Regions from separate parts of the Telluria sp. ZB2R32 genome, predicted to be linked through region 2. Evidence: predicted binding sites of a transcription regulator. Region 2 holds the regulator's gene; each other region holds the start of a gene.
What was found. The regulator FNR, encoded in region 2, switches genes on or off when oxygen is low (the NO sensors DNR and NnrR bind a similar motif). The targets are predictions, from matches to a motif close to TTGATNNNNATCAA.
Positions count from the first base shown of each region.

Region 1: AC56LG_RS03315 (carbohydrate kinase) is a predicted target of FNR. The motif match lies at 1,288-1,301, and genes of this name have one in related genera.
Region 3: AC56LG_RS17495 (universal stress protein) is a predicted target of FNR. The motif match lies at 1,566-1,579, and genes of this name have one in related genera.

Region 1 is NZ_JCASIG010000001.1:774,481-777,755, forward strand. Features, by position in the region: gene AC56LG_RS03305 (phosphopentomutase) at 1-200, opposite strand, end outside; gene xapA (xanthosine phosphorylase) at 219-1,061, opposite strand; gene AC56LG_RS03315 (carbohydrate kinase) at 1,351-2,448, shown strand; gene AC56LG_RS03320 (pseudouridine-5'-phosphate glycosidase) at 2,460-3,275, shown strand, end outside.
Region 2 is NZ_JCASIG010000006.1:313,095-316,369, reverse strand. Features, by position in the region: gene AC56LG_RS19005 (DUF885 domain-containing protein) at 1-344, shown strand, start outside; gene AC56LG_RS19000 (VOC family protein) at 517-945, shown strand; gene fnr (fumarate/nitrate reduction transcriptional regulator Fnr) at 987-1,754, opposite strand; gene AC56LG_RS18990 (cytochrome ubiquinol oxidase subunit I) at 1,907-3,275, shown strand, end outside.
Region 3 is NZ_JCASIG010000005.1:537,730-541,004, forward strand. Features, by position in the region: gene AC56LG_RS17490 (lipid-binding SYLF domain-containing protein) at 1-760, shown strand, start outside; gene AC56LG_RS17495 (universal stress protein) at 900-1,337, opposite strand; gene phbB (acetoacetyl-CoA reductase) at 1,719-2,441, opposite strand; gene AC56LG_RS17505 (universal stress protein) at 2,666-3,172, shown strand; gene AC56LG_RS17510 (cation-translocating P-type ATPase) at 3,169-3,275, shown strand, end outside.

The DNA of each region.
Region 1 (3,275 bases), on a different contig from region 2:
GCCCATTCGCCGCTCGCCTTGTGGGCAGCGGCGGCCAGGCCGAGGCGCTCGAGGTTCGGCAGCGACATCGGCTTGCCCTCTTTCGCCGCCCACGCGGCGATGTGGCCGAAGGTGTTGGCACCAAGATCGCCGTATTTGTCGGCGTCGGGCAGTGCGCCCAGGCCGAAGGAGTCAAGCAGGAGGATGAATGCGCGTGACATGGATGTCCTCGACAGTGATTAGGCTTCAACGCGCGGGATGGTGCCCAGGCGCTCGGTGAACGAATGGATCAGGGTGACCAGGTCTTTCGCCGCGATCGCCGCGTACTTCAGGGTCTGCTCGTGCGACAGCGGGAACGGCGACAGGCCTTCGGCCAGGTTGGTGATGGCCGAGATGCCGACCACTTTCAGGCCGCAGTGGCGCGCCGAGATCACTTCCGGCACCACCGACATGCCGACCACGTCGGCGCCCAGCGTTTTGAAGGCGCGGATTTCGGCGGCGGTTTCGAAGTTCGGACCCGGCGCGGCCAGGTACACGCCTTCGGCGATGGTGATGTTTTTAGCAAGCGCGGTTTCCTTGACCAGCGCGCGCAGGTCGGCGTCGTAGGCATTGGCCATGCTGAAGAAGCGCGGGCCGAAGCGGTCGTCGTTCGGGCCGGCCATCGGGCTGCCAGGCAGCAGGTTGATGTGGTCGGTCAGGACGACGACGCTGCCGGCATCGACTTCGGTGCGCAAGGAACCTGCGGCATTCGTCACCAGCAGCATCTCGCAGCCGAGCAGCTTGAAGGTGCGCACGGCCGAGGTCATGACGTTGGCGCCATAGCCTTCGTAGAAATGGCCGCGGCCCTTCATGCAGACGACCGGCACGCCGGCCAGGGTACCCAGCACCAGTTCGCCGGCGTGGCCGTGCACGGTGCTGATCGGGAAACCCGGCAGTTCGCTGTAGCTGATCGAGACCGCGTCCAGCATCTGTTCGGCGAGCACGCCGAGGCCGGAACCGAGGATCATCGCCACGCGCGGCTCGAACCCTGGTTTGCGGGCGCGAATGATCTCGGCGGCTTCGAATGGGGTATTGCTGGACATGAGGTTTCCTTGTCGAGAATCTTAAAGTGAGGGAGGCTGTGTCGGCACTGCGGGCTTGCGGAAGAGGTGGGCCCGGCGCCGCAGAAAGGGGCGCAGTGGTGCCAGAAATTAGTATAACTATGCATTATCGTGGATATGTATGGCAAATACCATTTCTCTTGCTCATTTATATCGTGAACGACTAAATCGACGGGTATTCAGTTTCCGTCTCGTCGATACATGGCAGTTGACTCGCGACAAACATTTGTCTAGCATTGACAAACATTTGTTGAATAGCGCGCCTCTCACCGTGACCGAACTCTCGAAAAAAGAACAGCTGTATGCGTTGATCCGCGCGAACCCGTTCATCGCCCAGCAGGAGATCGCCGCCGAACTGAAGCTGTCGCGGTCGGCGGTGGCCGGTTACATCGCCAGCCTGGTGCGCGAGCGGCGCCTGCTCGGGCGCGCCTACGTGCTGCCCGACGACCGGCCGATCGTCTGCGTCGGCGCGGCCAATCTCGACCGCAAGCTGCGCGCCCTCGGCGCACTGGCGATAGGTACCTCGAACCCGGCCAGCGCCATCGAATCCTTCGGCGGGGTGGCGCGCAACATCGCCGAGAACCTGGCGCGCCTGGGCGCGGCCGTCAGCCTGATCACGGCTGTCGGCAACGACACGGCCGGACGCGCCCTGCTCGCCCACGCCCAGGAAACCGGCATCGACACGCGCGGCGCCTTGCGCCTCGACGACGCCGGCAGCGGCACCTATACCGCGGTACTCGACGCCGACGGCCAGATGGCCGTCGCCCTGGCCGACATGGCGCTGTACGACCGCATCACGCCGGCCTTCCTCGCCCTGCGCCAGCAGCAGCGCGCCACCGCCGCGCTGATCGTGGCCGACCTGAACCTGCCGCACGATGCCATCGCAACGCTGCAGCAGGATGCGGCGCGCGACGGCGTCGACCTCGTCATCGTCGCGGTGTCGGAGCCGAAGATGAACCGGCTGCCCGCCTCGCTGGCTGGCGTGCGCCTGCTGATCCTGAACGAAGGCGAACTGGGCGCGCGCCTCGGCCGCGCGTTAAACGGCGACGCCGACCTGGCCGGCGCCTGCGCCGAACTGCAGGCGCAAGGCGCGCGCGACATTGTCGTCACCCTCGGCGCGCGCGGCGTGCTGTTCACCACGTCCGCCGGCGTCGACCGCTTGGCGGCGCCGCCGGCCGGGGTGGTCGACGTCACCGGCGCCGGCGACGCCTTTGCCGCCGCCGTTTGCCTGTCGCTGCAGGACGGCGCCACCGACCTGGCGCTGGCTTGCCGCCGCGGCTTGCAACTGGCGAAACTGACCATCGGCTGCCGCGAGACGGTCTGCCCGCAACTGACGCCCGAAACCTTCGGCACCCTCACCCAAGATTGATTGGATTTACCATGCACGCATTCCTCCTGTTTTCCCCGGAAGTCGCCGCCGCCCGCAGCGCCGGCCGTCCCATCGTCGCGCTCGAGTCGACCATCATCTCGCACGGCATGCCCTACCCGCAGAACGTGCAGACCGCGCGCAAAGTGGAACAGATCATCCGCGACGCCGGCGCCGTGCCGGCCACGATCGCCATCATGGACGGCAAGATCTGCATCGGCCTGTCCGATGAACAGCTCGAGCAGCTGGGCACCGCGCTTGATGCGATCAAAGTCAGCCGGCGCGACCTGGCCTACGTGCTGTCGCAGCGCCTGCTGGGCGCGACCACCGTCGCCGCCACCATGATCTGCGCGCAGCTGGCCGGCATCGAAGTCTTCGTCACCGGCGGCATCGGCGGCGTGCACCGCGGCGCCGAGACCAGTTTCGATATTTCGGCCGACCTGCAGGAGCTGGCGCAAACGAGCGTGGCCGTGGTCTGCGCCGGCGTCAAATCGATCCTCGACATCGGCCTCACGCTCGAATACCTGGAAACGCATGGCGTGCCGGTGGTCAGCGTCGGCCAGCCCGGCTTCCCCGCCTTCTTCACGCGCGAATCCGGCTTCCATGCCGACTTCCAGCTCGACAGCGCGGAACAGCAGGCGAACTTCATCCGCACCAAGTGGCAGTTGGGTTTGAACGGCGGCGTCGTCGTCAGCAACCCGGTGCCGCAGCAGTTCGCAATGCCGAAGGAAGAAATCGACCGCATCACCGAACAGGCCTTGCAGGAAGCCGGTCAACAGGGCGTGACGGGCAAGAAGGTCACGCCCTTCCTGCTGGCGCGCATCAAGGAA
Region 2 (3,275 bases):
ATGCGGGCGACGTGCCGGGTCTGCTGGGCGCGCTCGGCTCGGAACTGTTCCGCGCGCGCCGCCTCGTCGTCGACACCGGCCTGCACACCAAGGGCTGGACGCGCCAGCAGGCGGTCGACTACGGCATCAACGTCGAGGAAGTCGACCGCTACGTGGTCTGGCCCGGCCAGGCCACCGCCTACATGATCGGCATGCTGCGCATCGTCGAATTGCGCGAGAAGGCGAAGGCCGCGCTGGGACCGAAGTTCTCGCTGCCGGCCTTCCACGACATGGTGCTGGGCGCCGGGTCGGTGCCGCTCGACGTGCTGGGGCAGCTGGTCGACGGCTGGATTGCGAAGCAGTAGGGCGGGCATGCCCGCCGTACGCGCAGGTGCGTGGGCATGACCTTTCTTATATCTGCCGCGGGGTCGCACACGCCGTAAGGCGGGCATGCCCGCCCTACGTGCGCAACCGTTATCGCCGATGGCATACGTGGCATAATCGCCTGACCGACGAGGTGTCATCCGAGGAGCACACATGCAAACCCAGGAACTCCACCGCGGCCGCCTGATCGACCACATCCAGCTGGTCGTCGCCGACCTGCCTGCCTCGCGCACGTTCTACAGCGCCGTCTTCGCCGTCCTGCAAGTGCCGCTCGGCGGGCAGGGCGACGACTATTTCTGGTACGACGAACTGTTCGTTTCCAGCGCTTCCAGCGACGCCGCCCAGGGCCGGCTGACCGGGCGCCATCACCTGGCCTTCCAGGCGCGCGACCGCGCCGGCGTCGATGCTTTTTACAAGGCGGCGTTGCAGGCCGGCGGCCGCGACAACGGCGCGCCGGGCGAGCGCGCCTATCACCCCGGCTATTACGGCGCGTTCGTTCTCGACCCGGACGGCAACAACATCGAAGCCGTCCATCATGGCGAGGCAACCCGCAGCGCGCCTTCGGTGACCGTCACGTTTTGAGCGTCACGTCGTGAGGCGTCCCGGAACCGGGACGCACCGTCTCAGTTCATCGGGCTGCAGGTCTCGGTGCCGGCCGCCATCGCTTTCAGCCGGGCAGGTTGGAGCAGTTTTACCTCGCGCTTGTCGACCGCGATCCAGCCCTGCTTCTTGAATCGCGACAACAGCCGGCTGACGCTCTCGATGGTCAGGCCAAGGTAATTGCCGATGTCTTCGCGCGACATGCGCAACCCGAACTCGGTGGCCGAATAGGCGCGCGCCGCATAGCGCGCCGACAGGTTCACCAAAAAGACCGCGAAGCGCTGCTCGGCGCGCATATTGCCCAGTAATAACATCACGTTCTGCTCGCGCGTGATTTCCTGGCTCATGATTCGGTGGAAATGGCGCAACAGCGTCGGCACCTGGCCGAACAGTTCTTCCAGGCGCGCGAACGGGATCTCGCAGACCTCGCTGTCCTCGAGCGCCACCGCGTCGCAATGGTGGCGGTCGCCGCTGATCGCATCCATGCCGAGCAGTTCGCCGGCCATCTGGAAGCCGGTGATCTGCTGCTCGCCGGCCGCATTGATCTGGTAGGTCTTGAAGTGACCGTAGCGCACGGCGTAGAGGCTGCGAAACGCCTCGCCCATCGCGTACAGGCGCTCGTCGCGGGCAATGCGGCGGCGCGCGCCGATGATCTGGTCGAGGCGGTTCATGTCGGTGTCGTCGAGCCCCATCGGCAGGCACAACTGGTGCATGCTGCAGGCGCCGCAGCTGGCCTTGATGACGCCGAGATTGATCGGCGCGCCGGCGGGGAGGGAGGTGCCTTGGCTCATCGTTGCAAGGGAAAGGAGGGGAAGGTGGGTTACGCGCGATTATAGACCGGACTGTCGCGCAATCCCATCTTTTCGCGATCGGGGCAAATGCCAATTGTGCGCGCCCCGGCCCATGCTAGATTCTGGACACCCACAGCGAATGAGGAGCACCCATGTTTGGCCTATCGGCACTGGACCTGGCACGCGTGCAGTTCGCGTTCACGATGTCGTTTCACATTCTGTTCCCGGCGGTGACCATCGGCCTGGCCAGTTACCTGGCCGTGCTCGAGTTTTCCTGGCTGCGCACCAAGCGCCAGGTGTATGTCGACCTGTACCACTTCTGGCTGAAGATCTTCGCCGTCATGTTCGGCATGGGCGTGGTCTCGGGCATCGTGATGGCCTACCAGATCGGCACCAACTGGAGCTACATGTCCGAATTCGCCGGTTCCATCATGGGACCGGTGCTGGCCTACGAGGTGCTGACCGCCTTTTTCCTGGAAGCGGGCTTCCTTGGGGTGATGCTGTTCGGCTGGACCCGGGTCGGCCCCGGTCTGCATTTCATGGCTACCTGCATGGTCGCGGTCGGCACGCTGATTTCCGCGACCTGGATCCTGGCCGCCAACAGCTGGATGCAGACGCCGCAGGGTTACGCCATCGAGGGCGGGCGCATGGTGCCGGCCGACTGGCTGGCGATCGTCTTCAATCCCTCGTTCCCGTACCGGCTGCTGCACATGGTGGCGGCGGCCTACCTGTGCACGGCGCTGATCGTCGGCGCGGTCGGCGCCTGGCAGCTGTTGCGCCGTACGGACAACCCGGCGGTGCGCAAGATGCTGTCGATGGCGATGTGGATGATCCTGCTGGTCGCGCCGATCCAGGCCGTGATCGGCGATTTTCACGGCCTCAATACCGCCGAGCACCAGCCGGCCAAGCTGGCGGCGATGGAAGGGCACTGGCAGAACGAGCCGGGCGAGGCGATCCCGCTGCTGCTGTTCGGCATACCGGACATGGAGGCGGAAAAAACCCGTTTCGCCGTCGGTATCCCGCACCTGGGCAGCCTGATCCTGACCCACTCCTGGACCGGGCAGATCCCCGGCCTGAAGGAATTCGCGCGCGAAGACCGGCCCAATTCGCTGATCGTGTTCTGGAGCTTCCGCCTGATGGTCGGCCTGGGCCTGTTGATGATCGCGCTCGGCGCCTGGGGCTTCCTGCTGCGCAAGCGCGGGCGCATCTTCACCTACCGCCCCTTCCTGCATGCCGCCCTGTGGATGGGGCCGGCGGGCCTGGTCGCCATCCTGGCCGGCTGGACCACGACCGAGGTCGGGCGCCAGCCCTGGGTGGTGTACGGCGTGCTGCGTACGGCCGACGCCGTCTCGCCGCACGGCGCCGGGCCGCTGGCGCTCACGCTCGCGCTCTTCGTCGTCTCCTACTTCTTCGTGTTCGGCGCCGGCACGCTGTACGTGCTGCGCATGATGAAGAAGGGGCCGCAAGCTTTCGAGCTGCACCGCGCCACCGAGGGCGGGCCGGGTGAAGGGCGCACGCCGA
Region 3 (3,275 bases), on a different contig from region 2:
GGCCCGCGCATACCCTGCCCGAGGCTGCGTACCGTACCGTGCCGCCGCATTCTTGCTGTTCCCGGGCGCGATGGCTGGCGCGAATGCGCAGACTGCAGGCCGCAGCCTGCCCTTCGCGGTCGGGATCGAAGGTGAGTTCCGCGCCCGCGACGCGGATGCCGCGCAGCGACGCCTGGCAGACGCCACCCGCGTCGCACGCACCATGGCTTCCCTTCCGGTCATTGCCGGCCTGCTCCACCAGGCGCGCGGGGTGTATATCGTTCCGGCTGATGGCCGCGCAGCGCTTGGGGTCGCCGCCGCCGGCGGCTCGGGCGTGTTGATGGTCCGGCGCGCAGACGGCTACTGGGGCAACCCCGCCTTTTTTACCATGGGCGCAATCGGCCTCGGACTGCAGGCCGGGGCTGAAGGCGGGCCAATCGCCCTGCTTCTCATGAACCAGAAAGCGGTCGACGGCTTTCGCAAGCGGAACAACATCGCCCTGGGCGCCGACGCCGGATTTGCCGTGGTCGACTACAGTGTGGCGGCGGCAGGTTCGCTTGCCGCGGACGCGGTCGCCTGGCCTGGCGGCCAGGGCCTGATCGGCAACGCGGCCACGCTCGCGGTCAGCGATATCCGCTATAACCAGGAACTGATGCAAGCCCATTATGGGAACCACGTCCCGCTGCAGCAGGCGATCGGCGGTGCCGTGCCCGACCCGGGAGCAGATGCCCTCAGGACCGCGCTCGGCGGACGCAGGCAAGCGGCCGCGCCCGGCAAGTAGCGGACTTCGTCGTACACCCCGGTGCGGACATGGCGAACGTCTCCGGCAACAGGCCGGCGCCACCGTCGCGACGACGCTGTAACCGTAGGCGACGACTGCGATCGTCCCGTGGCAGCCAGGTCGGGCTGCGGCCTGTTTTTCAGCGGTACACCAGCACCGGTATCGCGCTGTGCACGAGTACCTTCTGGGTTTCGCTGCCCAGCAGCAGTCCCTTGATGCCCTTGCGGCCGTGCGACGCCATGAGGATCAGGTCGCAGCCGGCATTGCGCGCGGTCGCGATGATCGTCTCCCAGGGACTGTCTCCGCTTGCCCGCTCGAGCCGGTACGGCACCTGCGCCTCGCGCGCCGCCTGTTCGACTCCGGCGAGGATGCTCCCGGCCTGCTCGTGGGCGTGCTGTTCGTATTCGGCGGGCGTCGACTCGAGCATCTCGGGGTTGGCGCTGAGCATGTGGAACGGCGGGACGACCGTCAGGCCAATTACCTCGGCCCCCGTCTCCCTGGCAAAGGCGACCCCGGCCAGCACCGCGCGCTGCGAAGCCGGGGATCCGTCGGTAGGCAGCAGAATGCGTTTGAACATGGCGGCTCCTCGAAATGCAATGACGTTGGTCCGGTCGCGGCCGTGATACGGGCGCGCGACATCAAGGCCGCAAGGAACACGCAGTCGAGCGGTGTCCAGTCGTGCCGGTCATGCAGGCGAATCTCGCTACCTGCCGAGGTCGCGCATCTGCCTCACCGCTTGTCCCCACCGGTACAGAGCCTGTCCTTGACGTCACTATCAAGATGAAGATTTTCACTTGCGATAGCCTTGATCTATATCAAATCTAGCCAACGAACCGGATTGCGCAGGGCCTCTGGCAAACACCAGCGACACGCGCGGTTCGCATGGTTATGACGCGCATGACGTCCCCACCCTGCTCGTTGGTTTGCCGCGCAGTTCGTGCACGGCAGCGCAACGCAACTAGGCCAGGTACTGGCCGCCGTTGACGTCGAACGTGGCCCCGGTGATGAAGCCGGCGTCGTCGTCCACCAGAAACGCAACGGTGCGTGCGATCTCGGCTGGCGTGCCGAGGCGGCCTACCGGAATCGCAGCAATGATGCTCGCCAGCACCTCGGGCCGCAGCGCCGCCAGCATTGCGGTATCGCAGTACCCGGGTGCGACCGCATTGACCGTGATGCCGTGAGCAGCGTTTTCCAGCGCCAGCGCCTTGGTGAAGCCGAGCAGGCCGGACTTGGCGGCGGCATAGTTGGATTGTCCGGCCTGCCCCTTGCGCCCGTTGACCGAACCGATACCGACAATGCGGCCGAAGCGCCGCTCGCGCATGCCGCCAATCACCTGCCGCGTCATGTTGAACATCGATCCCAGGTTGGTGTGGATGACCGAGAACCACTGGTCTTCGCGCATCTTGTGCAGCATTGCATCGGATGTAATACCGGCGTTGTTGACCAGGATATCGACCGGTCCAAGCACTTCCTCGACCTCGGCGACGCCGGCGCGGCAGGCCTCGAAATCGCTGACGTCCCAGCGAAACACCGGCACGCCGTCTTCGCGCTGCATGCGCCGCGCCGCATCCTCGTCGCCATGCCAGCTTGCTGCCACCCGACAGCCCCGGTCGCGCAGGGTCAGCGCGATTGCCTTGCCGATGCCACGGGTGCCGCCGGTTACGATCGCCGTCCTCGTCATCGCACGCCTCCTTCCGCTGGTTGTCTCGCGTTTGATCCGCCTGCGTGCTGTCGGTTCCAATGAGCCGTACGTGGCGCCGGCGGACTGGTTCGTCCAGGCGCGAGCGGCAGCCAATTCTGTCGCTCGTGCGTATTTGATTTATATCAAACAAAATTTTGATTAAATGCGCCAATCTGGCATTGCGCGTATTCGCCGCGCATGATCATTCCCACCGGGAGACGGCCATGTATCAACGGATTCTCGTGCCGACGGACGGATCCGAGCTGGCTACGGTAGCCGCCACCGCAGCGATTTCGTTTGCGCGGGCCTGTGGCGGCGAAATCGTCGCGTTATCCGTCGCCTATCCCGAGCCGGTGCTGTTGTCGGCCGAAGGCGCCGTGGCGTCCGGCACCGCGATGGGCGTCGATGTCCTGCTCGAGCAGGCGCAACACCACGTCGAACGAGTGGCCGAGGCCGCCCGGGTTGCCGGTGTCGCTTGCACCACGCTGACCGCCTATGGCTATTCGCCGGCCGACGAAATCATCGAAGTGGCCAAGCGCCGGCATTGCGACCTGATCTTCATCGCATCCCACGGACGCCGTGGCCTGAACCGGCTGATCGCCGGCAGCGTGACGCAACGTGTCCTGGCTTATGCACCGGTGCCGGTCATGGTCTACCGGCCGCACATCGCCCATGCGCGAGGACGACTCGGCCAGGATGTCCCCGAGGCCATGCGGGCGTCCGGCGGATGAAATACCGGGAGCCGGTCGCGCATGGCACCAACACGCCCGCTGGACTCGGCGCCGGCGAGGCGGCACAGCGGCTCGCGCGCGACGGCCCGAATGCGCTTTCTTC